4 regions of the Paenibacillus sp. TSA_86.1 genome follow, and region 3 is predicted to be linked to each of the others. Evidence: a T-box and tRNA genes for the amino acid it is inferred to sense, from the RefSeq annotation. Region 3 holds a T-box; the other regions hold tRNA genes.
What was found. A T-box is a leader RNA that pairs with one kind of tRNA and senses whether it is charged. The one in region 3 lies ahead of leuS (leucine--tRNA ligase), so its partner is inferred to be a tRNA-Leu.
Positions count from the first base shown of each region.

Region 1: it encodes a tRNA-Leu, which carries the amino acid that the T-box ahead of leuS (leucine--tRNA ligase) is inferred to sense. The anticodon was not compared.
Region 2: it encodes a tRNA-Leu, which carries the amino acid that the T-box ahead of leuS (leucine--tRNA ligase) is inferred to sense. The anticodon was not compared.
Region 4: it encodes a tRNA-Leu, which carries the amino acid that the T-box ahead of leuS (leucine--tRNA ligase) is inferred to sense. The anticodon was not compared.

Region 1 covers NZ_JBQZGE010000001.1:1,076,306-1,083,701, forward strand. The annotation lists gene ACUTVW_RS05005 (YkvI family membrane protein) at 112-1,170, opposite strand; gene ACUTVW_RS05010 (xanthine phosphoribosyltransferase) at 1,374-1,955, shown strand; gene ACUTVW_RS05015 (hypothetical protein) at 2,054-2,383, shown strand; gene ACUTVW_RS05020 (hypothetical protein) at 2,503-2,721, shown strand; gene ACUTVW_RS05025 (carboxymuconolactone decarboxylase family protein) at 2,886-3,215, shown strand; gene ACUTVW_RS05030 (C40 family peptidase) at 3,310-3,774, opposite strand; cyclic di-AMP (ydaO/yuaA leader) riboswitch at 3,780-3,911, opposite strand; gene pelA (pectate lyase) at 4,294-5,247, shown strand; tRNA gene ACUTVW_RS05040 (tRNA-Leu) at 5,444-5,528, shown strand; gene ACUTVW_RS05045 (glucuronoxylanase) at 5,672-7,060, opposite strand.
Region 2 covers NZ_JBQZGE010000001.1:995,341-1,002,736, forward strand. The annotation lists gene ACUTVW_RS04585 (SDR family NAD(P)-dependent oxidoreductase) at 1-529, opposite strand, end outside; gene ACUTVW_RS04590 (MerR family transcriptional regulator) at 728-1,162, shown strand; gene ACUTVW_RS04595 (LysR family transcriptional regulator) at 1,215-2,117, shown strand; gene ACUTVW_RS04600 (spermidine synthase) at 2,164-2,898, shown strand; gene ACUTVW_RS04605 (sensor domain-containing diguanylate cyclase) at 3,067-4,692, shown strand; gene ACUTVW_RS04610 (Gfo/Idh/MocA family oxidoreductase) at 4,757-5,749, opposite strand; tRNA gene ACUTVW_RS04615 (tRNA-Leu) at 5,977-6,061, shown strand; gene ACUTVW_RS04620 (hypothetical protein) at 6,226-6,417, opposite strand; gene ACUTVW_RS04625 (helix-turn-helix domain-containing protein) at 6,561-7,157, opposite strand.
Region 3 covers NZ_JBQZGE010000003.1:444,409-451,804, forward strand. The annotation lists gene rsfS (ribosome silencing factor) at 1-109, shown strand, start outside; gene ACUTVW_RS10945 (CvfB family protein) at 106-1,011, shown strand; gene ACUTVW_RS10950 (class I SAM-dependent DNA methyltransferase) at 1,218-1,988, shown strand; gene ACUTVW_RS10955 (phosphotransferase family protein) at 2,214-3,170, shown strand; T-box leader at 3,285-3,548, shown strand; gene leuS (leucine--tRNA ligase) at 3,622-6,066, shown strand; gene comER (late competence protein ComER) at 6,047-6,892, opposite strand; gene ACUTVW_RS10970 (ComEA family DNA-binding protein) at 7,077-7,396, shown strand, end outside.
Region 4 covers NZ_JBQZGE010000008.1:108,632-116,027, reverse strand. The annotation lists gene ACUTVW_RS16905 (insulinase family protein) at 1-664, opposite strand, end outside; gene ACUTVW_RS16900 (DUF3231 family protein) at 1,337-1,855, opposite strand; gene ACUTVW_RS16895 (WGxxGxxG family protein) at 2,002-2,271, shown strand; tRNA gene ACUTVW_RS16890 (tRNA-Leu) at 2,554-2,639, opposite strand; gene ACUTVW_RS16885 (hypothetical protein) at 2,864-3,313, opposite strand; gene ACUTVW_RS16880 (hypothetical protein) at 3,528-3,752, shown strand; gene ACUTVW_RS16875 (NucA/NucB deoxyribonuclease domain-containing protein) at 3,998-4,480, opposite strand; gene ACUTVW_RS16870 (ATP-binding protein) at 4,603-5,751, opposite strand; gene ACUTVW_RS16865 (DUF6199 family natural product biosynthesis protein) at 6,003-6,218, shown strand; gene ACUTVW_RS16860 (hypothetical protein) at 6,322-6,990, shown strand; gene ACUTVW_RS16855 (DUF1904 family protein) at 7,095-7,396, opposite strand, start outside.

The DNA of each region.
Region 1 (7,396 bases), on a different contig from region 3:
CGAAATTGTCTGCTTTCTTCATAAAGAACCCATCCTTAATTAAGATTTACTTTGAATTGTACCATAACATGACCCATTATTATTAATGACTTCCACCCCAGATCTGTGTATTCAATTCATATTGTTCCGACCACGAAATGTGCCCCAGCGATCCATAATGAGTTTACCCGCCCAAAAGAGTGCCATACATCCAAAGATAGGGTAAAGAATAGATAAGAGAGAGCTGAAGCCAAATTGGCTGAGTGAGTAACACAGCATCATGATGACTAGTGTAATCAATCGGGGATGAACCTGGATATGTTGCCTGAGCTGCAAGGTCATGCCGTAGATGTCAGCAACAAACGTAGTGAAGATTTCCATGAAAATGAGTGTGACATATACGGACTGCACAACCCATCCCAGCTGAAAAGCGATACTGCCCATAGGGATTTCAAACTGTATGATGCCTGGCATCTGGGCCGACATGGCAAAATGGGCTGCCATCAGCATAAAACCAACGCCGATTCCCCCTGTAATTCCACCCCATTTTAACGTATTACGATGACGAATCTGGTTGCCAACAGGTACAAGTACCGCTTGAGCAAGCGCGAGATTAAAGGCGGTGTAGAGCAGCGGGGATAACCATACTTGAATGGGATTGCTATCTGTTGTTAGTGTGACAAAACGAAAAACACCTGGATGATGGAGTGTACTGAATATCATAAGCAGGGAGAGCAGGAGCATCATGGGCACAACAATGCTGTTCATTTGCAAAATAGCCTGCATTCCGCGTCCCAGAAGAAGGTATGTACCCAACAAAGTAATGATCAAGCCCGTTTGGTAGTGCAAACCCAGATGTTCCATAAAAACAGAACCTGCCCCGGCGAGCATGACGCTGTTAACGCCGATGAGAACGATAAGAGTTACCCATGTGATCCATTTACCAGCCCTATGGCCAAATAAATGTTTGTTGAGATCCTCATAGGAACGAGAGCGGGTATCATGAGCAATAAGCATCATTTTTGTTCCGAGCCAGACAAAGAGTATGGTGGACAATGCGATGGTGATTGTGGCCCACTTGCCATACTGGGTGAAAAACTGCAAAATTTCCTGCCCTGTGGCGAAGCCGGCTCCTACGACGGTTCCGATGTATGTGAATGCAATCTGTAGCACCCGGAATACCTGTTTCAATGCGTTACCCCTTTCAGGTCCCGGGATTGGTTAGCTATGCGGGTACCATAGTACAAGTTATGCTTGACCCATAAAAGTCATGACAGCAGGATGAGGAACGAGTGAATAATGGTGTGATCCAGCCTTATGACGGATTTCGCTTGAACTTGTAGCTCGATATATGATACTTTAAACCTCATAGGATAGGCTTGGGAGGTCAAATCATGGATGTATTAAAACAACGAATTTTACAAGAAGGTGTCGTCATTTCGGATCAGGTCTTGAAGCTGGATGGTCTGCTGAACCATCAGATTGATCCTGCATTAACGATGGAGATGGGACGGGAGTTTGCTGCGCGTTTCCGAGAAAGTGGAGTGACACGGGTGATTACGGTCGAATCTTCAGGTATTCCGGTGGCCTTTGCTGCAGCACATGAACTGGGGGTACCCTTGGTATTTGCCCGCCGTAAAAAAACGCTTCTGGCTGATCCGGATGCTTACTGCGAACGCGTGCCATCCTTTACGAAAGGAATTGTAACGGACATCATGGTATCTCGCGAATACATTCATGAGCATGACCGCATTTTATTCATTGATGATATTATAGCGAACGGAGACGCTGCTCGCGGTGTCATCAAAATTATCGAGCGTTCTGGCGCAGAGCTGGTAGGATTCGGTGTGGTGGTGGAGAAGTGCTTCCAGGCTGGTGCCCGCACGATCCGGGAGCAAGGCATTCCAGTGGAAGCCCTTGTACGCATTCGTTCACTGAATAATGGCACCGTGCAATTCGACGATAATGAAATGTGACTTTTTGAAGGAAATAGGGCCTAATTTTTCAACTATGGCTTTGCATGGCCGTCGATTTCATTTATAATGGGGTTATGTTAGGGAGAGGAGGCAACAACATGGGGAACCAACCGGCAACAGACCAATTTTTTATTGATAAGCTGGCGAAATCGAAAGTTCATTTTGAACGTGCCCTGGATTGTAAACATACGGAATTCGATGACCTTTATCCCTATATGATTGAACATCCTCAATTTTTCTGGTACAAACGCTATGTTGCCTGGTCAGAATTGCTGACGATTGTAGGCTTGTGTGAAGAGTTGTCCTTCTCTTGGAAAGAACAATTTACACCGCACCAAGTGGAGTACCTTGAAGAACGTGTGATGTCCGCCAAAGTGCTTGATTTTTGGTTCGAGAAGAACGACAGCAAAGAGCACGCGCAGCGGTAAACTCTCAGTCGGGACATTTTTTCGAATGACATGACAGTCCAATACAGTCACGTGAGACCTAAATGACTTTTCATTTAGGTCTCTTTTTGTAAAGAAATTTGAGTATGGGAGTTAGAGACATGATTAGTGATACAGAGTTGGATGCCCTGCGTTTGTCAGGGGAGAAGGTAAGAGTAGTGCGGGACGAGCTGGAGTCTAATGACGTAACGGGTATCGTGGTTGCCTGGGATGATGGGCAAGTACTTATACGCAGGCAGAATCGCCGTGTTGTGAAGCTGGATCGGTCTTACCGTTATCAGTTGTTCAGTGAGCCTCGTCAAAGTGTTTTAAGTGAATAAATAACGGATTCACGTGACCGGAAATCTTCTCCAAAGAGAATATTTTCAACACCGAATGTTTGGAATTACCATCAAGGCTGGGCATAATTGCGACACAGGCGTGGGAAGATAGGTACAGTGGAAATAATCGCTGTGTTTACAGCCGAGAGGGTGTGCTGCAAGTCATGACATTGATGAATGATAAAGTTCATGCGTATAAGGATCAGATTGGCGCATTAAGCGATGTTCTCCCCGATGTGGTGAAATCATATCATGAGTTCACGGGTGAGTGCTTCCAGCCGGGTGTGCTTGATGCCAAGACCAAGCAGTTAATTGCGCTAGGTATCGGTTTGTTTGCTAATAATGAAGTCTGCACGTTCTATCATGTAGAAGAGGCACGTTCCAAGGGCGCGACCGATCAGGAGATCATGGAGACCGTAGCTGTCGCTGGTGCAGTGGGCGGCGGACATGCTCTGTCACAGGGAGCAATGAGGGTGCAGAAGGCGCTGCAGTAGTCTTACGATGTTACAATAAAAAGGAGGTTCCGGTTTAAACCGGAGCCTCCCTTTTATTGTAACTGCTTATGTGGATGTAGATCGGAATGGTTTCTTAGATTTTACCCAACATTTTGTTATACATAAATTGACCTGTAACGCGTCTTGCTGTCACATAACGATCATTGAAATAAGGGTTAGACAACTTGGTGATGCTGATACCTTTGCTAGTGGAAGCATGAGCAAATTGACCTCCGCCAATGTAAACGCCTGTATGTGAGATGCCTCTGCCCGTTGTGTTGAAAAATACCAGGTCTCCTGTACGAATGCTCGCTTTGGATATCGGAGTTCCTGCTTTGGCTTGTTGTTGCGACGTGCGTGGCAATTCAATGCTGTATTTGTTAAAAAGATATCTCATAAACCCGGAACAATCGAAGCCAGCCATGGTTGTGCCGCCCCACTTATACGGGATGCCTGTCATATTGTTAACCATTGTATTAATTGTACTTGCCTCTGTGCTTGTTGCTCCGGATGTAAATAGTACAGCAGCTCCAAAAATGGAAATAATCAGTTTTTTCAAAATCAATGTTCTCCCTTCGATGCCTACGGAGTTAGCTAAGGGTTCGGTAGAAGGTTCCCTATATTTCCTATGTATAAGAATAATTCACCCAAAATGGTTCCCCCGTTTTCAATCCTGAAACTCGGCAAATGAATAATTAAGTTTTTGTAACTATTTGAAACTATATTGCATAAATACGTAATTGTCAAACCTATTTAAAGCCCTTCTTTTAACGTCAATGTTAGCGGAATTATCGTTTTTAGTCATAATTATGTTTAAAAAGGGCTGAAAAGATTACAAAAAAGTCATTAGTGTTTCATGGGAGACAAGTGTGGATATTAAACAAGCTTGTCAAGAGCTAAAAGGGTACTCCTTTATGTTAAATTAAAGAAAATACATATAGGATGTTGCATATATTGACAAATGTTTGTTTATTGCATATCATACAATTATTAAATACAAAATTTGTATTTAAATTGTTTTCATTGGAATTATTATGAGGGAGTAATCAAATTTGTGAATTGGGGAGAGTGTTATTGAGTGAAAGCAAAAAAATTAGTAACATTTGTACTGGCATGTTCAATGGTGTTTTCCGTCGCGGGAATGGCCGTTCTTCCTGCACCAACCGTATCGGCGGCAGATGCCTCTGGTACAACAGCGAGTTTGTCCGATATTTTGAAAAATCAGCGCCCGGATGGTGGCTGGAGAAAAGATTATAGTCAGACGTCAGGTGAATGGGCTAAGTCAACAATTGATAATAAAGCTACATATTCAGAAATTAGAAGACTTGCAACTGAATTCAAGAAAACAAATGACCAGCGATACTCGGCTGCTGCAATCAAAGGCATTAATTTTTTGCTTAACATGCAATATTCCAATGGCGGCTGGCCACAAGTCTATCAAAGTTCCGGTTATCATAAACATATTACTTATAATGATGATGCAATGATTAATGTGATGTACATGCTCGATGAAGTCGCAGCACGTAAGGGGAACTTTTCCTTTATCGACAGTTCACTCGCAAATCGTAGTAAAAATGCGGTTTCTAAAGGAGTGGACGCCATCCTGAACACCCAGGTGGTATCCGGTGGGAAGTTAACGGCTTGGGGACAGCAGCATGATTCCAGTTCACTGAGACCTGCAGGAGCGAGAATCTATGAAGTGCCGTCACTGACGGCAGGTGAAAGTGTTAATATTGTGAAGTTTCTGAAAACAAGATCGGCTAATTCGAGAATCACTGCATCCATCAAAGGTGCCGAAGCTTGGTTTAACAAAGTGAAAATTACAGGATATCGGTATGAGCGTGGGAACGGGGACAGCCGAATCATTGCTGATTCGAGTGCATCACCGATCTGGGCGCGTTTCTATGAACTCGGTACGGACAAACCTATCTTTGTTGGACGTGATGGCGTCGTGAAATATAAGCTGAGTGATATTGAAAAGGAAAGAAGAGGCGGTTATGCATGGTACGGCAACTGGCCGTCCAAGCTGTAAAAGATCTTTTCTGGACAGTAGTGAATAACACATCACCAACGGTTATGTATAGCTTCATCACAGGCAAGCCCAAGGGGTGCGAACCGACTACGTATTCGGTTCGCACGTATTTGTTTATTTTTATGTATTGACAGGTCAAAGCACGCGTGATATATTATTTCTTGTCGCCGATAATAATTGGAGAGACAAAATATATGCGGTCGTGGCGGAATTGGCAGACGCGCACGGTTCAGGTCCGTGTGGGCTAACCCCCCGTGGAGGTTCGAGTCCTCTCGACCGCATCGAATAAAAAGGTTCCTCAGATTAACTTCTGAAGGAACCTTTTTTTATTCGAATTGATTCTGGAATACTTCTCTTGAAGAAAAGCCCCCGATTCCTTACGTGCCACATGAGCATGTAAGGAATTGAGGGCTTGGTTTGTATTTTACTGATTCACGGGTTCAACAGCAGGCGTAACGTCAGTGTCAACGTTAGTCTCCATATCCGTCAATGGAAGTTCAATTTCAAACTCGGAGGCAATGTCCTCTTCCGAAATACGGTTTGTACCTGTGAGGTTAGCTACAAAAGTGGTTACACTGCGCGCTGGAAGCTGTGCAGTAAAGGCTCGGTTAGATACATTGATTGCGGATTGACTTGCCAAGTTCCGATTGGCGTCTGTCACCCAAGAAGACACCGTGGAGGCATTGCCATTCTGCAGCACGAACTTTTGGCTAACCGCAGAGGTACCACGGTTAATGGCTACGATAACCACTCGGTTGTTGCCTTTGTATGCAGATACGAAAGTGTTTGTGTCCGGATTTTTGGAAGCATCAACTCTGACATAGCCTGGGCGTATGAATTTGGAGAAGTGGGCCATGTTATAACCACGTTTACTGATCGTACCATCTTCTTTCATTGGTCCATATGATCTGCGGATGTACCACCATACATAGGCTTGGAAATCGCCTTCAACCATTGCATTGTGCATGTGGTAGGAGATATCCAATGCTTCTGGCCAGCGATCAGCCGAATTGTTGTCACTGTTTGGATAATACACCTCAGTCATCCAGAGCTCTTTGCCGGCTCCCTTTTGTTTGAAAAGAGGGTAGGCAAAGTTGCTGAACTGTGTTCCATACAAATGTGCTCCCAGAATGTCCATGTTAGCAAGCGCTTGTGGATCATTCAGAATCGGGTCAGATATGTTTTTGAGGTATTGGAAGGATTCTGGAGCCATGACTTTGGCACCTTGAATGCTACCTGCGTTTTCTTTCATGAAACGAAGAATCTCTTGCGGCGTCCACCAAGTCCAGTCATGAGCATAATCCGGCTCGTTTTGAACGGAAATGGAATACAGGTTTACACCGTTATTTTTCATATAAGTTACAAAATCATTCAGATGTTGCGCGTAAGCAGCGTATTTGTCATACCGTAATCGTTTTGCATTGGTATCACCGTTTCGATTAAACGTCTCAACCATACTGCTTGGAGGGTTCCAAGGTGATGCAAAGACGATAGCTCCTTTTTCAATCGCACGTTTGGCTGTAGCCAATTCACGAGACCAGTTATTCCGATCCGGGTCAACCCAGATTCGGAGCACGGAGAATCCCAGTTGGTTCTGATCATTTCCGAAAGCGGTTTCACGTTGTGCCGCCGTTAAGTCGCCAATCCAGACGGGATGGTTAATGCCGCCGAAACCACGGATTACTTGTTTCTGTGAGGATAAGTTGATGTTGGCGTCACTCGCCGCGGATACGTTCGTTGGAGTTAACATCAGTGGCAGAGCAGTTAAGCAGGCTAACAAAATGTTGACTGATTTTTTAAATTTGAGATTCATCTTCAATGTGTACACTCTCCTCAATATAAGTGACTTGCGAAAGCATGGACAAGAAAAATAAATTCCTCGGCATAACTTCGAATAGGGCGGGCATCACATCCTCTCGATCAAGATGCATCTAATAGATGATTGGATAACAAGGAAAAGTTTTGTTTTGTAAATTCTACTATATTATTCCTGTGAAAAATACCCGATATATTGCAGTTCTTTGTAATTTTTTATATTTTTATGACATGAATACTATTTTCATAGGAAAATAAGCTTCTGTAAAATTTATGTCAACCGGTTGACATGTCAGAATATCGCCATTATGATAAAGCTGTATTCAAAATGTAT
Region 2 (7,396 bases), on a different contig from region 3:
GGGCGAGTTTGGATGCTGCATACGGGCCGAACAGCTTCTTAAACGAGGTGGGTCGTTCCAGCATGTTACGGTCAAACGTTCTCATCATGCCAAAAGCAGTTGTGGAAGTGTTCACCACCGTTTTCAACTGCCCGTGGCGAAGCAGATCGTAAAGCTCCCGGTAAATGATATAAGGAACCACAGTTTGAAGTTCAAAGTGCAGCTCATGCCCCTGATCCGAATATTGAAGGGTGGATGCGCTGCCTCCCGCATTGTTGAACAGGACGTCGATTGCATTCGTCTGTAAACGAACCTGCTCAAGCGCAGAACGAAGGCTGCTATAATTCGTCAGATTAGCTTGAACAGATATTAACTGCCTCGAGCTTAACGCAGCCTCGATTTCGGTATCATCTACAGGAAAAGGGGAGCGATTAAGGCCGATGATCTGCCATTGTTCTGTTAGAAGTTTTCGTGTAAGCTCCAGACCAATTCCTGAGGTGGAGCCTGTAATTACGGCTGTGCGAAGCGGGTTAGCGTGGTTCATCATCATAACCTCCAAATGGTTTCATGTCATGTCAGAATCAATCGGTATGCCTGAATAGATCAGTTGATTTTGCCGATTCATCTGCAGGAGAGGTTATTCTACAAGTTGGAGCTGACTCCAAGTCAAGGGGGAGAATTTTGGCTTGACTTGGAGTCAGCTCCAAGTTATATGATAGAGAGAGCTATGTATACGGGAGGGGTAAGGATGAGTGCTCCAACTATGTTCTCCATTCACGAGACATCAGAACGGTCGGGATTATCCAAAGATACCATTCGTTATTATGAGAAGATTGGTTTGCTTCCCCGCGCGGAGCGAAAAGCTAGTAGTCATCGTGTCTATTCCGAGCAAGATATCCAGACGATGAGTCTGATCACATGTATGAAGAAAACAGGTATGTCTCTGGAGGAAATGAAGCCGTTTCTAAGGATGTCACTCGAATCGGATTTGAACGATTTCCCGGAAGAACGGGAGATGCTGATTAATTATCAGAAAAAGGTAGAGGAACAGATTGCCTCCATGCAACAGGTCGTGGATTTTATTCAGGAGAAGCTTGAAAAGCGCAGCATGTTTCCTGAAAATTTTCCGATTACAGGAGAGCATTTGCTGACGGGACTAACCAAAAAGAACACATTTTCATGAGGGAATGTGAGCTGTGCGGTTTACCATGGATGAGAAAAAAAGGGGATACGTCATGACATTACAACAGCTTAAATACGTAATAGAGGTTGCCACGCACGGCTCGATGAACGAAGCTGCCAAACGGCTTTTTATCTCTCAGCCCAGCTTGTCTAACGCGATTCGTGATCTGGAGAAGACGCTTCGCATTACCATTTTTGAACGTACAAATAAAGGTATTACCCTCTCCAAAGAAGGGGTCGAGTTCCTAAGTTATGCGCGTCAGGTCGTGGAGCAGGCTGAACTGTTGGAGAATCGGTATCTGAATGCCAAGCCGTCTCCGCAGCATTTTTCGGTATCCACCCAGCACTACGCATTTGCGGTGAATGCATTCGTACGGCTTGTTCAGCAGCATGGTCAGGATGAATATGAACTGGCCCTGCGCGAGACCAAAACGTATGAGATCATTCAGGATGTGAAAAGTCTTCGCAGTGAGATCGGCATTCTCTATCTAAATGAGTTCAACGCCAAAGTCATCAACAAATTGTTGAAGGATGCGGGTCTTGTGTTTACAAGCCTGTTTACAGCGAAACCCCATATCTTCATCAGTGTTAACAATCCTCTCGCCAAGCAGGAGTCTGTCGCCATCGAGCAGCTTCAAGATTATCCTTACCTGTCCTTTGACCAAGGAGAGTATAATTCGTTTCATTTTTCGGAAGAGATTCTAAGTACACTATCACATCCCAAAAGCATTCAGGTGAACGACCGGGCAACGTTATTTAATCTGCTTATTGGTCTGAACGGGTATACCATATCGACAGGGGTGCTTAGCGCCGATCTGAACGGCAACGAGATCATACCGGTTCCGCTCGAATGCGAGGAATCGATTAATGTAGGGTGGATTAGTCATAAAAGTACGTCTCTTTCCAATCTTGGCGTTGCTTATGTACAGGCATTACACGAGGCCATTGGCCTGTAATACTGATTGTACAGGTTCGTTTTATTTACCCGAAGGGAGCAGGAAGTTGAGAGTATTATACCGGAATAAAAGTGAACAGCATGAGTTGACTGTATATGAGACCAAAAGGCTTTATGGGGAGAAGGGGCACTTCCGTGTATTACAGTTCTCGAATGATGCGGTTCAGGGTGCAATGGATCTGGAAGAGCCTTCGAGAATTGTACTGGAGTATCCGCGGGCTATGTTACATCTGATGGAACAAAATGATCCGCATTTCAATCATGTATTCGTGGTGGGGCAGGGCATTGGTACAATTCCTGCATATCTGTCAGATCGACAAGTCAAGGTGGCGGAGCTGGACGCGGAGGTTGTGGAAATAAGCCAACACTTTTTCGGATATAAAAGCTCATCGGTGTTGGTTGGTGATGGCCGAGAGCTGTTGGAACGGGAGCAGGCAGGAACATATGATTACATCGTTATTGATGCATTTACAGCAACGGGAACGCCGGAACAGTTTACGAACCGTTCTTTTTTTAGCATGGTGAAAGACAAGCTGGATGCAAATGGTGCAGTGCTGCTTAATGTGTTCGGACGCTCAGGCAACGACAAACTTGTGAATGCAATCTTTACAACGCTTGGAACAGCGTTCCCTTATATACGTGCTTTTGCGCTCCCGGCAGAGCCAAATGTTGTCCAGAATCGTATTCTGATGGGCAGCCATCGTCCGATTGATGTTCGGGTACGGCTTATGGCAGGTTTTGTGGAAGAAAATCTGGAAGAAGGCCATATCATTGAAGGGTAAGCAAACGAAGTGAGATTAGCGTCTTCCCCCTGTAGGCATGAATTTGTCATGAATTCGTCAATCCCATAAATAAATGTTAAGATACTTCGTTCTCTTCATTGTTTCTTAACAACTTTATTATATGATGGTACAGGTATGCCTTTTTATGAAAATCCGGGGGAAGCAAACATGATTGCAAATAAAATATGTTCCAGATTACGCAGAAAAGTCAAGAAATTCAAAAAGGTTAGTCTTACTGCATTACTTGGTGGGTTCGTTACAATCTCTGTCCTGATGACACTTACAATTATGGTGATTACTTCGTATACCACCCAGAAACAAACTCTTATTAACAATACCCTTACCGTTAACTATGCAAGTGCGGTACAGATGAGTCAAACGCTAAACTCACTATTTGAATCGATGCAAAAAAGTTTAAAGTACGGTGCGGCGCATTTTAAAGATGTCGATTACAATGACAAGGAGAAACTTAATACTACGCTCGATTTGATCCATAATAGCAGTGATTATTTTAATGCTATAGTACTGGCTGACAAGACAGGGCTTGTACTATCGATGTCACCTTATTCTCAGGTCAGTGTTGGTAAACACGTTAGCTCCGAAGCGGCCAAAACAGCGATTAAATCAAGAACCTCATACATATCGGATGCCTATTTGACTCCGCGAACGAAGCGCAGAATTGTTTTTCTCAGTGAACCGATTGTTGATCCGGAGGGGGAATTCAAAGGCATGATTAGTGGAAGTATATATTTGCAGGAAAATAATATACTCGATTTGTCATTTGGAAGTCAACTGAAGACCAGCAATGGAACGTACTTTTTTATTGTTGACCATAAGGGGACTTTGCTTTTTCATCCCAATGTCAACCGGATCGGAAGAGATATAAGTGAAAACACAGTGGTTCAGAAACTGATAAAAAATCAGACAGGACAAGAGCAATATACGAATCTGGATGGGGTTAATACGCTTGCAGGGTATTACAAAGTTCCAGCAACCAACTGGGGAGTTGTTATCGTATCCCCGACTCAAGTTGTCTATGATCAGTTAAATCGCCAGATCGGACTATTGCTGCTATACATAGCAGTACCATTTATATTGTTGACTCTGATTGTGTTAAGAGTTGCTCGCAAACTCGTGCATCCATTTGTATTTCTGGCTGATCTTGTGCAGCAAGTGGACAAAGGGCGAGTGGAGCTGCCTGTTGTGAAACCGCATTGGAACAGGGAAGCAGATCTGCTCACACGAACGATGCTTGGAGCAATGGCAAGTTTTAGAAACAAGACAGATCAGCTGGTATATGATGCGAGAACCGACGTGTTGACCGGTTTGAATAACCGTAGAACCTTTGAAGAGGTGATCCAGGAATGGATTCAAGATGAGAATCTGTTTGCCATCATTGTTCTCGATATAGACCGCTTTAAGTTGATTAATGATACTTACGGTCATTCTGCTGGGGACGAGGTGTTAAAACAGATCGCCAAGCTAATTCAGATATCTGTAAGATCTGAGGATATTTGTTTCCGATTTGGCGGGGAAGAGTTTGTTGTTTTGCTGCGGAATTACGATTCGAAGATGGCTTATGAGACAGCTGAGCGAATTCGGATTTCGGTTGAAGAAAGTGTACTGGCTGTTGACCGATCGGTTACGATCTCGGCCGGTATAGCAGAGTTTCCAATGCATTCCCGTTCGGAATCCGAACTGTTCCATCTGGCCGATAATGCGTTATATCTGGCAAAAGAAGAAGGACGCAATCGAACCGTTGTCATTCAGACGGTGGAAAAAGCAGAAGAGTAGCACAGAAAAACAGAAACAGACCCTTATGAACAGGGTCTGTTTCTGTTTTTTTTATCTATTTGTTTCAAATGAATGATGACAAGATTCGGTCACATAAAGCCATGGTGCCAACATTGTCGCGAGCACTGGAGAGCGGAACGGTACCCGTCTGACAACAGGCCATAAAGTGTTTCATTTCGCCTACGAAACCACGCAAATAAAGATCCCTGTATGCACCGGACATTGGCGTGCCAGAAGGCGTATATACCGCATCGTGTTCCTCAAGAGACTTCCAGGGAAGCTGATCTCCTTGCCGGGATTTATGTACCGTGAGTTTATTGATTTCATCGGCTAGTGCAAATCCGTGTTCAAAGGTAACCAACACACTTTCGCTCTCTCGTGACCATGCACTCATACCTGTAAAATAAGCACTGCCCGTCACACCATGATCAAAAATGAGGGAGATGCTCTGGTTAATATATTTTCCATCTCGTACGGTGGTTCCGGTTACTTGTATGGCTTCCCCAAACAGATAACGCATCAGATCGACCATATGTATAGCAGCCAGCTTGATAAACTGTTCTTCATTTTCGCAAAAAGGAGTGCTGTCTACGGCAAATTTCATCTGGAACGAACGTACTTTACCTAGTGTTCCCCCATCAATGATTGTTTTGAGTTTCTGATAGATCGGAGCATAGCGTTTCATAAAACCGACCATGACTATAACACCGGCCTGATCTGCTGCTTCAGCTACCTTTGTGGCTTCTTCTGCATTCCAGCCGAGTGGTTTGTCCACATAGACGTTGTGACCGGCCTCAATCACGTCCAGAGCAAGTCTGGTTTGATCTGCAGGCTGGGCAACCACGACGACTCCATCGCACGCTTCCTGCTCCAACATCTGAGGGGCGTGGTCATAGGCTTGACCTGAACTGCCGAATTGCAGCAGAGCGGCCTGAGAACGTTCGAGATTCCGTGTGGCTACAGCCTGGATGGTTGCACCTGCCTCGATCGCTGCAGGGTAAATATTCGTCGAGGCATGGAAGCCGGCTCCAATAAAGCATAGTTTTGAATTCTGCAAATGAAAGGCTCCTTCCTGTCCCTAGTTACATTCGTTATCAATGTGAGGATTTCTATTCTATAACATAAGCAGTTGGGGTCTGAGAAAAAAGGACATATGTCCCTAAAGACAGGGTGGAAAAAGTTGTTGCATTATAAAATTGGAACATGTATACTCTGAATTACGGAAAAACAAGGAATTGTTTCACCGGTTATGCTTTTCATTGATGATGAGAAGATACATATTATGCGGTCGTGGCGGAATTGGCAGACGCGCACGGTTCAGGTCCGTGTGGGCTAACCCCCCGTGGAGGTTCGAGTCCTCTCGACCGCATCAAAAAAGAAAAAAGGTTTGTACTTGCCTTGTAGGCACGGTACAAGCCTTTTTTTCATTTCTCTTTTCATTTCTCTTTTCTTTGAGCTAGAGAGAGATGAGAAGAACGCGGGGCTTTTCGTTACCTATAACATAGGGACTTCACATGACGGCTTTTTATGATATTAACGCTCCTGAACACGACTGTTCCATATAGTGGTGGTCAGCAAACCGCACAGTATGCCAGCCAAGCCGCACATGGTAACGCAGAGCATCAACGGAAGGGGGGCAAAACGGAATAGAAAAGCAATCCCGCTGCCAAAGGTGGTCCCTGCAAGAAAGCCGAGGGAGATCCCCAGATGTTTCGATGACTTCATTTCGTTCACCTGCTTCCAAGATGAATGTGACGGTTTCATTTTGTGGTATTTACAGGTAAATTATGCATGAACCAAAACGTATGCATCTAAAAAAGGCTCTGGCCCCGATCAGGGAGCGCAGAGCCTTTTGGCTGTTCGCTATGTTAGTGATTACGACGATCTTTAAGAATGACATCTGCGAACAGAATGGTCTTCGGGATGCGGAAAAATTGTTCCGCTTGTTCCTGAAACGCGGCAGAAGGCAGCGTTCCCTGATGCAGCCATTTGCGGAAAGTGCCGGGATGAACCCCGATCCAGTGGCTGACATCTGTCACCGACAAATCATGGACCATACATAAGCCAGTCAAAATACGGTTACTCACCGGAGAGCGGGTTACCGTCCGCTTCATGAAGCGGGAAGGCTCAGGTTGACAGATCACAGGACTATTGCGCACAACCTCTTCATTAAAAAGAATATGTCGCGGGTAGCCAAGCAACTGACAAGTCTTGTCCAGATTGGTACTGCCGGGTATTCGCCCTTCATACACCCACGCGCTTACACTGCGTGAGGAGATCGAGAGGTCTTCAGCGAGCTGAGACAATTTAATATCATTGGCCATCAGCACGGCAAGAAGAACGCGATTGCGGATTTGACAGCGTGTCGGTTTGCGGAACCGTTTAACACGGACACCTTTTCCCAAATATTTACGGTTGATCAGAGACCACGCCTGGATGGAATGTTGTTCTGGTTGATTAGGCATATTTCCTCCGATTTTTTTAACCAAATACTACAATAAATAAAGGGGTACTTTCAAGTGCCGCATTTACTGGTTTCAAAACCGCTTGTGCGTCATTCTACATGAAAGAGGGAACTATGAACTAGACCTCTAGCTATTCGCATCCTAGTATATTCCTAGATTACAATGATTCACTAAAAAAGATGGAATGAATTGTACGGGATTACAAATTATTTAGTTCTAATCACCTATTCTTAGGTCTT
Region 3 (7,396 bases):
GCTGATGGATCTTGGCGATGTCGTGGTTCACGTATTCCACCGTGATGAGCGCGAGTATTACAATATCGAGCGTCTCTGGTCTGACGCCAAAGTGGTGGAAACGGTATGAGTTTGATCGCAGGAACAGTCGTCTCACTGCCGGTTTCACGTGAAGTGTCTCCATTTGGCTTTTTTTTGACGACAGGATCGGAAGATGTATTGCTTCACTATACCGAGCTAACTCGGGATATCAAGATTGGTGAAACGCTGGAGGTTTTTGTATTCTTTGATACAGAAGACCGTCTGGCTGTCACGATGAAAAAGCCTTACCTCACGCTGGGTGAGATGGCTAAACTGGTCGTAGCTGATGTGCATCCGCGACTCGGCTGCTTCCTGGAGATGGGACTCGGACGTCAGTTATTGCTTCCGATTCGTGAATTACCTGAACTCGAAGAGTTGCGTCCTCAAGTTGGGGACGAGGTGTTCGTGATGATGGAGCACGACAAACAGGGACGACTACGTGCCAAATTAGCCGGTGAACGCGAACTTGCACCGCTTGCCTTCCACGCGCCAACCACTTGGTTGAATGAGTGGGTAGAAGCGCTGGTGTACAAGCCACTTCAGATGGGTACATTTGTACTTGTTGATGGTGGTGTACTCGGCTTCGGGGCAATCGGGATGATCCATTCCTCCGAGCGCAGTCATATGCTGCGTTTGGGTGAAAAGGTGAAATGCCGGGTTACGCTGGTGCGGGAAGATGGTCGTGTGAATCTGGCCATGACACAGCGCAAAGAAGTTGGGCGTAATGAAGACGCAGACAAGCTGCTTGCTTTTATGAAAGAGCGCCCGATGGGTGGTATGCCGTATTCGGATGCAACACCGCCGGATATTATCAAGCAACGTTTTGGCATCAGCAAATCGGCGTTTAAGCGTGCCTTGGGCAAGCTGATGAAAGATGGACTGGTGGTACAAAAGGAAAACTGGACGTATCTGTCCGAATCCGCTCCTAAACAGGAGCAGGAAGAGAAGTAAACCTGCGATAACGGGGTTCATCTTTTATTTAAAGTTAAATACATTCATTCTGTACGAAGTATAGTATGTCTCTTGAAGCGAAGCGGATGCGTGGTGCACCGATTTAAGTAAAGCAGGGCCAGACTGGGTAAACACCGGATGCCCTGCTTTTTCTTTGATTTTGATTCAATCCGATGGAAAAATGATATTGAAAGTGCGGTGCCGACATGTCTTACCGGAAATTTGCCTACGTTTACGATGAATTAATGGAAGATATGCCTTATCCGGACTGGATAAGGTTTGCAAGAACAGCCTGGGAACAGCATGGCATGCCCAAAAGTGTGGTCGAGCTTGGTTGTGGAACAGGTTCGATCACGATTCCGCTGGTGAACTCCGGCTTTGAAGTGACGGGGATTGATCTCTCCTCCGATATGCTGTCTGTTGCCCGTAGCAAAATGGAAGCCACATCCCAGGGACATCGTTTGTACCGGGAAGGCAGTGTGCGCTGGGTGCAACAGGATATGCGGGAATGGAGAGTGCCGGAACCGGTAGACTCGGTCATTTCGTTCTGCGATTGTGTGAATTATTTGCTGGAGTCAGAAGATGTAATTCGTACATTCGAACGCACGTATGAGATGCTGAAGCCGGGAGGTACGTTTCTGTTTGATGTGCATCATCCGAATACACTGATTCGTTATGATGAGGAGCAGCCTTTTGTGTTGGATGAGCGCTCTGTCTCATATATCTGGACATGTGATTTTGATCAGGAACGGTGTGAAATTGAACATCATTTGAGCATTTTCTCGCGAATAGACGGTGGCAGTAAGGATACCTATCAGCGGTTTGAGGAGGTTCATATGCAGCGTGCTTATGATCCGGACTGGATGAAGCTGGGGTTAAGCAAAGCGGGCTTCCGGGACGTGAAGGTGTATGCCGACTTTGAGTGGGAAGAGGCTGGAGAGAGCGCACAGCGGTTGTTCTACGTAGCCGTAAAATAAAGGTTTAACGAAAATTATAATGTGTAATGCTTAATAATTTAGATTAATTTAGATCAGGAACTGTCCTTCAGCAGCATGGTAACATGTTGCCAGGGGCAGTTTTTTTCAACAGATATGATCAAAGGTATTGCCGCATGAAGTAAAGAAAGACATAATGAATTAAATGCAGAAAGCGTTTTCTAAAAAGGGTATTGAACCTAATCTAGTAACGGAGGGATTACCAAGATGGAAAGTACATATAAAACAAGGCTGTGTAAAGAGCAGCTCGATCAGATTATCAGGCAACATCTCGCTGCAACCATTCAAGATTATGAGGAAATGATTGAAGGCTGGGCAAACCAAGCGTATAAAATCATGCTTGATGACGGACGAAAAGTCGTCCTTAAAATTGCGCCCTCGGCTGCGACCAATCTGATGCGCTGTGAACAGGATCTGATGATGGCAGAAGTGGAAGCGCTCCGACTTGTTGCCGAGCTACAGGATGTTCCTGTACCTCAGGTGCTCGTGTATGATGCTTCGCTACAATACGCACCGGCGCAGTATTTTATTATGGAATACATGTCAGGAGTGCCATATAACCAGGCCAAAACTCAGTTTACTGCCGAAGAGCAGGAAGGGGTTGAGCAGCAGCTAGGCCGATACAATAAGCGAATCAATGAGATTAAGGGTGAGCAGTTTGGTTATTTTTCAGGAAAGGACAGACAACGAGCGACGTGGAGAGAAGCTTTCTTGATGTTGATGGACGATATGCTTGCTGATGGTGAGGAAGCTGAAGTTGACATCGGGATGGATTACAGCGAGCTGAGGGGTCTGATTGAGGAGAAATCGGATGCACTGGATGAGGTGACCGAATCCGTTCTGATCAGCTGGGATTTGTGGGATGGCAATGTGCTTGTGCAGGATACGCAGATTACGGGAATTATTGATTTTGAACGCTCGTTATGGGGAGATCCGCTCATGGAGCATTATTTCAGTCACTTTAACTACACTCCGGGATTTCTGAAAGGGTATGGACGGGCGATTACGACAGAGAATGAGAGGCAACGGAGAAGTCTGTACGATTTGTATTTTGACCTTGCACTGCGGATTGAATGTGACTACCGTAAGTATGATAATCAGGAGCATATTCAATCGACGATTCATAATTTGGAGGAAGGTATCATACGTTTTCGGAAAATCTGAACAGCACCCAGGTGCGTTGATGTGTGGAGAAACTTGTCATTTGAAAAGGATGAATGTGACGCGTCATATTGACTTTGGGCTTGCATTTTTATATAATGTTCCCCATATTGTATACATATTTCGATGATGAGGATCAGTAGTGATTTCTGTACATGACAGAGAGTCGGCGGGTGGTGCGAGCCGATTGACAGTATTTTGCGAACTCGCCTTGGAGAAATGCGGTGATTACATGGTTCTATGCCTTATGTGCATGTGTAGAACGAGAATGGAAATCCGCATCGGTTAACCGCCGTTACAGGTCTAAAGGGAGTGGATGACGAAGCACGTTCATCCGCTAACTAGGGTGGTACCACGGGAATTCAACCTCTCGTCCCTAGCGCTGCAAACGCTACGGGATGCTGAGGTTTTTTTGTTGCTATAAAAGCGCTTATAACCTGAAGGAGGAATATAGATGAGTGAGAATCACCAGCCGAAGCACGGCTATCAGCCGCAAGTGATGGAGAAAAACTGGCAGCAATTTTGGGATGAGAATAAAACGTTTAAAACAGGTGAGGATCCTTCCAAACCGAAGTTTTACGCATTGGATATGTTCCCGTATCCATCCGGTTCAGGACTGCACGTAGGTCACCCGGAAGGATATACAGCAACGGACATCGTATCTCGTTACAAACGTATGCGCGGATACAATGTACTGCATCCGATGGGTTGGGACGCTTTCGGTCTGCCTGCGGAACAGCATGCACTGGATACGGGCGAGCACCCGCGTCATATTACATTCCGTAACATAGACAACTTCCGTCGTCAGATCAAGTCTCTTGGATTTTCGTATGACTGGGATCGTGAGATCAGTACGACAGACCCTGAGTATTACAAATGGACGCAGTGGATTTTTATCCAGCTGTACAATAAAGGTCTGGCCTATGTTGATGAAGTACCAGTGAACTGGTGTGAAGCTTTGGGTACGGTACTGGCGAACGAAGAGGTTATTGATGGCAAAAGTGAGCGTGGTAACCACCCGGTTGTTCGTAAACCGATGCGCCAATGGGTACTGAAAATTACGGAATATGCAGAACGTCTGCTGGAAGATCTGGAAGAGCTGGACTGGTCGGAAAGCATCAAAGACATGCAACGCAACTGGATTGGCAAATCAACCGGTGCTGAAGTGGTCTTTGCTATTGAAGGCCGTGAAGAAGTGATTAAAGTATTCACCACCCGTGCCGATACATTGTTCGGTGCAAGCTTTGCCGTTCTGGCTCCAGAGCATGAACTGGTGGATGCAATTACGTCCGACGCACAACGCGGGGAAGTCAAGGCTTACCAGGAGCAGGCTTCGCGGAAGAGTGATCTGGAACGTACCGATTTGGCGAAAGACAAAACAGGTGTGTTCACAGGCGCATATGCAATTAATCCGGTCAATGGAGCGAAGCTGCCGATCTGGATTGCAGACTATGTACTGGCTGGTTACGGTACAGGAGCGGTTATGGCTGTTCCGGGTCACGATGCACGAGACTGGGAATTCGCGAAGCAGTTTGACCTGAATATCATCGAAGTTATTGAAGGCGGAGATGTGACAAAAGAGGCTTATACAGGCGACGGCGCACATGTGAACTCCGAATTCCTGAACGGATTGAATAATGAAGAGGCTGCTGCGAAGATGATCGCTTGGCTCGAAGAGAACGGCAAAGGACAAGGGAAAACAACTTATCGTCTGCGCGACTGGCTGTTCAGCCGTCAACGTTATTGGGGAGAGCCGATTCCGATTCTGCATCTGGAAGACGGAACGATGAAGACTGTGCCAGAGGATCAATTGCCGTTGCTGCTGCCTGACATCGACCAGATCAAACCTTCAGGTACAGGTGAATCACCACTGGCTAACGTTACTGACTGGGTGAATACGGTTGATCCAGAGACGGGCATGAAGGCTCGCCGCGAAACGAACACCATGCCACAATGGGCGGGAAGCTGCTGGTATTACCTGCGGTTTATCGATCCGCACAATGACAAGGAACTGATCTCACAGGAGAAACAGCAGCAATGGCTGCCAGTTGACCTGTACATCGGTGGAGCAGAACACGCCGTGCTTCACTTGCTGTATGCTCGTTTCTGGCACAAAGTGCTGTACGATCTGGGTGTTGTACACACGAAGGAGCCGTTCCACAAGCTGGTTAACCAAGGTATGATCTTGGGAACCAACAATGAAAAAATGAGTAAATCTCGCGGTAATGTCATCAATCCGGATGAGATCGTTAATGAATTCGGTGCGGATACACTGCGTCTCTATGAAATGTTTATGGGGCCATTGGAAGCAACTAAACCTTGGAACGCTAACGGGGTAGAGGGGATGCATCGTTTCCTGTCACGTGTATGGCGTCTGTTCATTAACGAAGATACAGGTATGATTAATGAGAAGATTACGGCTGACGGTGGAACCGATGAATTCAAACGCACAGCGCACAAAACGATCAAAAAAGTAACGGAAGATCTGGAGCATCTGCGCTTTAATACAGCAATCAGCCAATTGATGATCTTCATCAACGACGCGTACAAAGCAGATACATTGCCTCGTGAAGCGATGGAGAACTTTGTTCAGTTGCTGTCACCTCTCGCGCCACATATGGCAGAAGAGCTGTGGAGTCGTCTTGGATATGAGGGTGGAATTTCTTACGTGGCTTGGCCTGAATACGATGAGACCATGACGGTAGATGCTGAAGTTGAAATCGTGGTTCAAGTGAATGGCAAAATTGTAACTCGTGCGACTATCGCGAAGGATCTGGATGCACAGGGAATGCAGGATTATACGATGGAACTGGCACCTGTAAAACAGGCGCTGGAAGGCAAGACTATTCGCAAAGTCATTGCCGTTCCAGGCAAACTGGTTAATATTGTCGCCGGTTAATTTCACTGGCACGGAACACCTCATCCAGCTTGACTAAATCTTCATCATATTTTTCATGTGTTGTGTGGATCAGGCTGTCAAATACGCCATTCAAGTTATTTCTCAGCAGAGCAAGTGCCTGTGCGGTTATTCCGCCAGGTACAGCGACACGCGCTTGAAGCTCTTGCGGAGTATAACCTCCCTCGGTGAGCAGCTTGCCTGTACCTAGAAGCATCTCACCGGCAAGGGCACAAGCGTCTGCGCGTTGGATATCTGTCAGTCGAACAGCGCTTTCGATCCATTGCTCCAAAAAGAAGGATATGAACGCAGGTCCACAGCTGGAGAAGTCGGATGTGATCCGGGTACAGGCTTCGTTCACCTGATAGGGTTTGCCGATATGGCTCATCAGGCCTTCCAGCACATTGCGGTCTTCGGCAGTCATTCGTTCGCCATGGATGAACAGTGTTGCTCCGCTACCGACCTGATGTGTGACGCTGGGGATAACCTTGGAGACTTTGCAAGGAAGTGAAGATTCCAGATGGCGCAGCTGCACGGGGCTGGTGATCGAGACGATTATTTGATTGGAATTCACAACAGGCAAGATGTCATCAATGACATGTCTGAATTCCAGCGGCTTCACGCACAGGAAGATGATGTTGCTGCGAATCACGGTTTCCCGGTTGCTCTGCGATTCATGAAGCCCAGGGTAACGGAGGGAAAGCTGGCGTACTTTGGAAGGGGTTCGATTGCTTGCTGCAATCTGACGAGGTTCGAGTGCACCGGATTGAATCAGGGCATAGATCAACAGGCTGCCCATGCTGCCGGTTCCGATAAATCCAACCTTCATTGGTTCAGGCCTCCTTTCATGCTTTACGGTAATGGCGCAGTATCTTCCCTTAATTGTATGCATGAGAGTCTGGTTCACATGACATGAAAATATGTAACTTGTATAAGTAATAGTATGAAACGGTTCGGAAGCACCGCCCGTGTTCGAAATGATTTCTATTTTGAATATGAGGGGGATGTGGAAGATGAGATGGAATAAGGGGATGTCCATTGCTGCAGCAGTGGTTGGAAGTATACTGATATTATGGTCGGGCAAAAGTGAACAGCCACCTAGTGGCTGGGAACCGATGCTGCTCGGCGCCAATCAGCCGACAAGTAAGCAGAACTCTTCTGCGGTACAGTCGGCTGATTCGGTTGTCGAGAAGGTAACTGCTCCGCCTGAAGGTAAGGGGAGTGACCAGCAGTCTGGTGCTACAGCTAAGGCGGGGGACTCGAAGGATAAGGAGTCCCAGGTTAATGTTAATACGTCAGGTGATCCATTGCCTGAGCCAAAAGTTCAGACCGT
Region 4 (7,396 bases), on a different contig from region 3:
AACTGTTAGACGGATGATAGTACCGTTTGTGAAAATCGAGCAGTCCTTCATAGGTCAGATCCAGAATGGCCTCCGGGAATCCGCCAGACTCACAGGAGTATGTTGTATCCGGGAAAAGAGAGTTCAAAACCTCTCGTCTTACCATCCGCTCCGGCGAAGAAAAGGCCCCTTTCATCTCGTTATACACCACGCCGTTGTATGTCAGTTCATCATCCGCAGAAGTCAGATTGTAATTCCAGCCCTCTTGCAGAAATATTTTTTCATTCTCATAAATATTCGTATTTAATACCGCATCCAGATACACATCCATCAAGTTATGGAAGTCATGATCGTTGCGACTCGCAACCGGGTAGACGGTTTTGTCAGGATACGTCATCGCGTTGAGGAATGTATTGAGTGAACCCTTGAGCAGCTCCACAAAAGAATCTTTGGCCGGAAACTTTTTTGATCCGCAAAGCACGGAGTGTTCCAGAATATGAGCTACCCCTGTATCATCTTCGGGAGGTGTGCGAAAACCGATGTTGAACACCTTGTTGTCATCGCTATTGGACAGCACTACGATGTGAGCACCCGATTTTAGATGTTCCAGCAGGTACGCATCGGATTTCAGTTCTTCGATTCTACGCTCTTGTAACACCTTATATGGCTTAAGCTGTTTCAACATAAACTTGAGTCCTCCGTCCATTCAATTGTTGTGTTGGTTTGTATAGTTCCCTTGAGGAACTTAATCCCTCAGCAAGGGAAAGGTAATATATGCCTATCGATAGTATACACCATTGTGACCTCTCTTCATAAAAGGAAGGTCGAATCCGCTTTCTGATATGTATTATGTGGGGATTGTGTTTATGAACTTACGCAGGAGAGGACAAGTTGGAGTAATCTGGAATTACTATCATAGACATTTAAAAACCATAACAATCTAATAATTTACTTGAAATGGTTTAAAAAAATTTAAGAACTAGAAAAAAAGCCCAATGCCTTATGCCGAAAGGATAATTAAGAGATGGGAAATTCTCTATAAATCCAACATAACCAATTATATTTCGCACTGCGTGCAGCTCCCAGCACGCAGTGCGAATACTTAGTAGCAGTTATGGTCCGGCTCAAGTTGCTTCCTGTATATATGTCTCTAAAATCTCAATAAATCATGTCACCCTACATTACAAAAAATATTATCTTTCCTCCTCGCTGACCCAGCGGGGAGGAAAGACCGAGCAGCTAGAGAGAAGTGACCTGTAAAGAATATGAGGTTTCTTGTTAATTCAGCACCACAATAGATTTTAAAACATAAGAATCCCTGCTAACTTTTTTTGTCAGCAGGGATTCTTATTAATCTTTAAGCCTCCACAGCTTCGGGTCTTTTCACTTGAAGAGGAGGAGGAATAAGCCACCCTTTTTCTTTACTCATCTGGAGAATACGAAGGCCTAAAGCGGTTTTGGTAACGTGATATTTCGCAAATAAGGCTCCAATGTCTTCTCTAATGGATTGGCCCATAACTTGACTACAAGCAACCAATCCCATCGAAGTATCAGACGCAATTTTTGCAGCTATCTCAGGATCTGTAAACCTTGCACCAACAGGAATGTCTTCCAGTTTTACGGGCGGTCTTTCTGGTAAAACTGGCGTTGGAGCAATTCCGTTATCAGTGAGGAGTGTATCACACTCTTTAATCTCAAGTTTAGCTTGATCAATCAATGCCTCCAATGTTTTTTTCAAATCTTTATCTCCTGCATGATTTAAAAATGCTTGGTAAAAGGAAAGAGCACCTTTCGCGACCATTGAACATTGCCAAACGCTGAAGATTTCACCATAATGCATAGGTTCATTTTTTGGATTACCACTTAATATTCCCATCATAACAGCTCCTTCATATTTTATTTCCCACCAAAAGTATAGTTCCATGATCATAAACAACATATTCAAAAGTAATAAAATACCGATGGAATAAGGATGTGACTTTTGGAGATATTAACTTTACACACATACAGGAGGGAAATTTCATGAAGAAGCAAATAACAACTTTTGTTGTATCCATTTGTTTATTAGGTGCATTGGCTGTACCTGCCTCTGCTCACAGTGTAAATGAAGCAACCCAAGATGGACGAAGTATTAACACCTACCAAAACAACAGCTCTAATTATCAACCAAACAGTGTAAGGGCAAATTCAACGGATAACGATAATGGTATGGACTGGGGATGGCTGGGCCTACTCGGGTTACTAGGTTTAGCTGGAATGCGTAAAAGAGTAACGGATCATTCCAATCGATAATGTCGCTAGACACCCCCGGTATCCTTAGAGGGAGATATCTATTTCCCTCTATTTTGCTTAACTAGCAGTAATCGTTCTCTTCGCAACGGTTGAACTTATCTAATCAACGAATTTTTACATATAATAAGCCATTCTTCTTCCGTAATCCAAAACACTTAAAGACCATGTTCTTGTTCCTATTGACAATCTATTTAATGATCATACACATTTTTACATTTCAAAACAAAAGAAAAGATCACATTTGACTTGTTAAACAAGTCAAATGTGATCTTTTCTTTAAGATGCCGAGGACCGGGATCGAACCGGTACGGTAGTCACCTACCGCAGGATTTTAAGTCCTGTGCGTCTGCCAATTCCGCCACCCCGGCGTATGTATTATTTTCTTGGCGACAAGAAATATCTTACCATGAACCAATTAATAATGCAACCCTTTTCTCAAAAAATGAAACAGGCACTGCAAGCATAAGCTCACAGTGCCTAGAAAGTCCGAGTTGCGGTCCCGGACTTCCGGTAAACCATCTATATTAAGGGAGGTGTGAGATAAGAATACCTCCCCAACATTAAAGGAACCTAAAATCAGCCTTAAATTAAACTAAAAAAGCAAAATGGGCTTCACACGCGCCGCTTGCTCCTCGCTACATTCCACAATGACCAGAATGTGACCTTGCAGCAGCCAGTCCTCATAATGGCGTGCATCCTCTTCCGGAATGCCTGTTTCTGTCAGCGTTAAGACCAGATCATCGGTCTCACTTCCAATCTCATTACCAGCTAATCTACGCACCGCTTTTCCGATCGATGCGGTTTGATTCATTCGTTTACCCAGCCCGGCTAATATGCCTTTCACCGCTCCAAACGCTCCATCCGTTCCAGCACCTTTCAGCGGCTTGGGTAACCCCGTCTTCTCGCTGATCATCTCCAGATCGATCTGTTCCTTGGCTACCGCCCCCAAATATTGATCTGGGATACCTTCCTTCTTCAACGCATTCAACAGGATAATTGCCTCGTGCTCCGAACGAGCAAGCCCAACAAACAGTTTTGACATGTGGTTCCCCTCCTCTTCCTCATACCTTATATAACCCCGCAGCATATTCTCAGTAACGCCATTCCCACTCGCTAAGTCAATTCACCTAGAACAGCTTGATCATTTCTCTACTGGAAATCTATACCTAGTTCTGATAGACTAGATAAAGAAGACAAATTAACCATTGAAAACTTCGACACACTGATAAACATCTTATAATCAGGAGCAATGACTTATGAAAAAAGAGGTAGAAATTGCCATTCGGCGTAATCAACAGATTCTGGTTCGGAATACAAGCGGACAGACCGTAACCGGCTTTCCGGAGCGTTCAGCAGACAGCTCCATTCTCTCCTTGCGCACCGTTCAGGGAAATGTATGGATTCCGTTTGATGAAGTCGAACATGTCACTCGTCTTTTAACCCTTCGCTCTCACCATCTGGGCACCATGCAACTTGTATAGACATTGAACTTGTCATGCTGCATTTTCAGTTACTTTCGTAGATTGTGAACATGGAGAACAGGGATATGTACGCTGATCGATAAAGATAAGCTATATGTAGGAAATCTACGTTTTCTACTAAAGCCAACTTATATTTAAAAACCAGACGTCACTAACGTCTGGTTTTTCTTATACTGCCTATTTTTTTATACTTACCATAGTCAAAAATAAATATCCTCTGTATCCTTCCATTGCTATATCCCGTGTTATTTCACGACAAATTTAACACGGGTTCCATCCGGATATGTACTTAGTTGATTGCCTACCCATGAGCCTGCACCGCGATTATCTTTTGGCGTAATGTACTGGATATCCGCACCCTTGCCGCCTTCTGCACACATTGCCATAGGCCACTCATCCCGATCCTTGCCTTTTTTGACCGGCACACCTTTCAGTGACAGTTCCCTGTTCCCTTCAGCACCCTTCCGGTTGATCGTACACACATCTGTATGTCCTGCTTGGATCGCTTTCCGGATGTGGTTTGCTGTTTCCGGATACCGATCTGCAGGAAAAGTGATCGTATGATCTACACTCTTGTCCGTTGTTTTGAACGGAGAAGGGATGTCTAGCGGCCACTCTCCTCCTGCCCAGGCGTACAGAGCAATCAGTACCATGCCCACCAACGTCAGCATCTTCCCTTTAAATTGCCGGTTCGTTCGTTTGCCTCTTCTGCTGCGTTTCTTACTCATGATGTGCCTCCCCCATATAACACTAGCATACCTAGCATTATAACAGAACGCCAGTTCGTAAAACAATTCATTCCACAACAAAAAAGCAGCCAGATCCATTCCGGCTGCAGCCCTGCACTGTCTTATCCTGCGTTAAAAATACTCTGACGACTTCGAAAAGGCACCGTCACATGAAACTCCGTTCCTTTGCCTTCAGCACTGTCCACAGTGATGCTGCCGTTCATTAATTCCAACAACTCTTTGCAAATCGTTAACCCAAGTCCACTTCCCCCGAACCTTCTTGCATGCGAAATGTCGGATTGAGTAAAGGCATCAAACAGTTGACTGATCTGATGAGAGGGGATACCGATCCCTGTGTCCCGTACAGAGAACATCAACATGGTCTTTTCATGTGATCGCTGCTTGACATCCACTCGAAGTTGCACTTCCCCTTGCTCCGTAAACTTGATGGCATTGCTCAGCAAATTATCCAGCACTTGACGTAGTCTTAGTGGATCGCCCCATAGCACATCAGGAATACTCAAATCTGCATGGCAAAATATACGGATATGTTTATTCATCGCTGCCAGCTCATGTGTCTTCACAATTTGCTGAATCAGCTTTAATGGCTGGAACTCGATATGTTCCACTCCCATTTTACCTCTGCCGAGCTTCGCCATATCCAGACTGTTGTTTACAATGTGCAGGAGCGCCTCTCCGGATTGACGTGCCAGTTCCAGATATTCTTTTTGCTCTTCGGTAATATCGCCCATTCCCGCAAGCTCGATCATTCCCATGATGCCATTTAGCGGTGTACGAAGCTCATGATTTAACTTGCCGATGAATTCCAGCTGACCTCTGCTGGTTTTCTCAGCCAACGACGTAGCAAGCTTCAGTTGCTCTTCGGCAAATTTCCGTTCTGTGATGTCATACTGAATGCCAACAAAGTACAAACAATCACCTGATTCATTAAAAATGGGATCAATATTGAGTTCATTCCAGAACTTCTGACCACTTTTCGTGTAATTTAGAATCTCAACTTTAGTTGATTGTTGCTTTCTTAACGCTTCTCGAATATTTGAAACGGTTTCGGGATTGGTATCCGTCCCCTGTAGAAATCGGCAATTCCGTCCGATCGATTCTTCGTGCGTGTATCCGGTCAGCCGAGTAAAATGTTCGTTTACGTACATGAGCGGAAACTCAGGCGAGGTAGCGTCAACTACCGTAACGGAGGATTTTAATTTCGATATGATAAACTCCCATTGCATCGGGAGTTGATTATTTAGGCTCATGCCTGTCTCCTCCATCTCACATCCTTAACTCCAGATGGTATGTGTTGATATTAAAAATATCTATTATATTGTACCACAGTTATTCAATCCGTGTAGTTCTTGGGTAATAGTTCTTAATCATACTAATCCTTATCCATTTACATAACCTGCCTGCCATTCAGAGATCCACCCATAATTTAATTGATCATCATCGTTAATATGCGGATTGTCTCCATTTTTTCCAGACGCAGACCTTAAAGGCGGGACCGTTAATGGTTGACGAGGAAGGAAGATCGACGATGGAAATCCTCTTTTTTATATTTATGGTGTTATGTATAATCAATCTGTGTTTTCCCAAGTTTGGCTGGTATCTTCGATACGGCTGGATCATGCAAGGGGAGACGGAACCTAGCAAATCTTACATGACTATGGTTCGAATGTCCAGTCTGTTTATGCTACTGATTTCTTTTATTCTTGCCATGGCATAATACAATAACAAGCTTGAAAACAAAACCAGTTGCTCCCTGTGCAGCTGGTCTTTGACGTGCACTGACGGAAATATGATAACTTTATTTGTGGTCTTACTGTAGCATGAGCCGTAAGATAAATGATATCGATGTATCGTTACAGAAAGGACAGATTGGTATGAACATCGCATTTTATCCATTCTGGGCTGCCAGAACACTGCTCTCACTTATACAAGTGATCTTAATCACAACCTTGACCTGCCTTATATACAGACAAACTGAATGGATTGGCCATGCACTGCTGTTTCTGTGCTTTTACGGACTGACCCATGTTGCAGCAAGATTCGCATTCGATTTTCTGATGAGACGCTTTACGTTATCCAGACTAATCATCGGTGTTCCTTTGACCAAAATACTGCTGCTCGTCGGGATCGCATTCTCCCTGCCACACTTGACGTTACATATTACGCTTATGTTTACAGGTACTGTACTATTCTCTGCCATTATTCGCTGGGAGTCTCTGTCTCTGGAGACACTTCAGCCACGACTGGTTAAAGGCGAAGATATAACGAAAGCAAACAGTCTGCTCTCTTTTTCCAATTATACAGTAACAGGCATCGGACTGGTCATGACAGTAATTACATTCCTGTATGTGGGGCCTGCACAGGCAATTTGGGCAGCTATAGCCCTCTCACTCGCTGCACTGGCTCTGATCGTGACTGTTCATCACCTGATTCACAGCCTCTCCAACACTTCGATCAATCTGAATACCAGACGACCCTTGCACAAATAAAAAAGACGAGCATGGTCAAACTGCCCGTCTCAGGCTGCTTCTCCGCAAGCAGCTTGTTTGTATTTCTTTTCCCAAATGTATCTACTTCTCACATCCTAGCTTGTCTAATCCAATCGGTAATCTGTCAGCGGTTTACCCTTCTTATAGTACAAATTCGGGGATAATATATTGAAAAAAATGTGTACATCCGGCAGTTCGGCTTTCTCCAAAATGGACTGTATGGATGCTGCAATTCGATCATGTATCTCCTGGTCACGCTGAAACATTAAAATCTCTATGGATGCCGGGGAAGGTGTCAGGGCCTGTACATCATAACGTTCTGCTTTCATTCTTTCCTGAGGAATATGAGTGATCAAGGCCATCTTTTCGGTAATTTGAGGTACAACTTCCTCCAGTTTAGAACCTG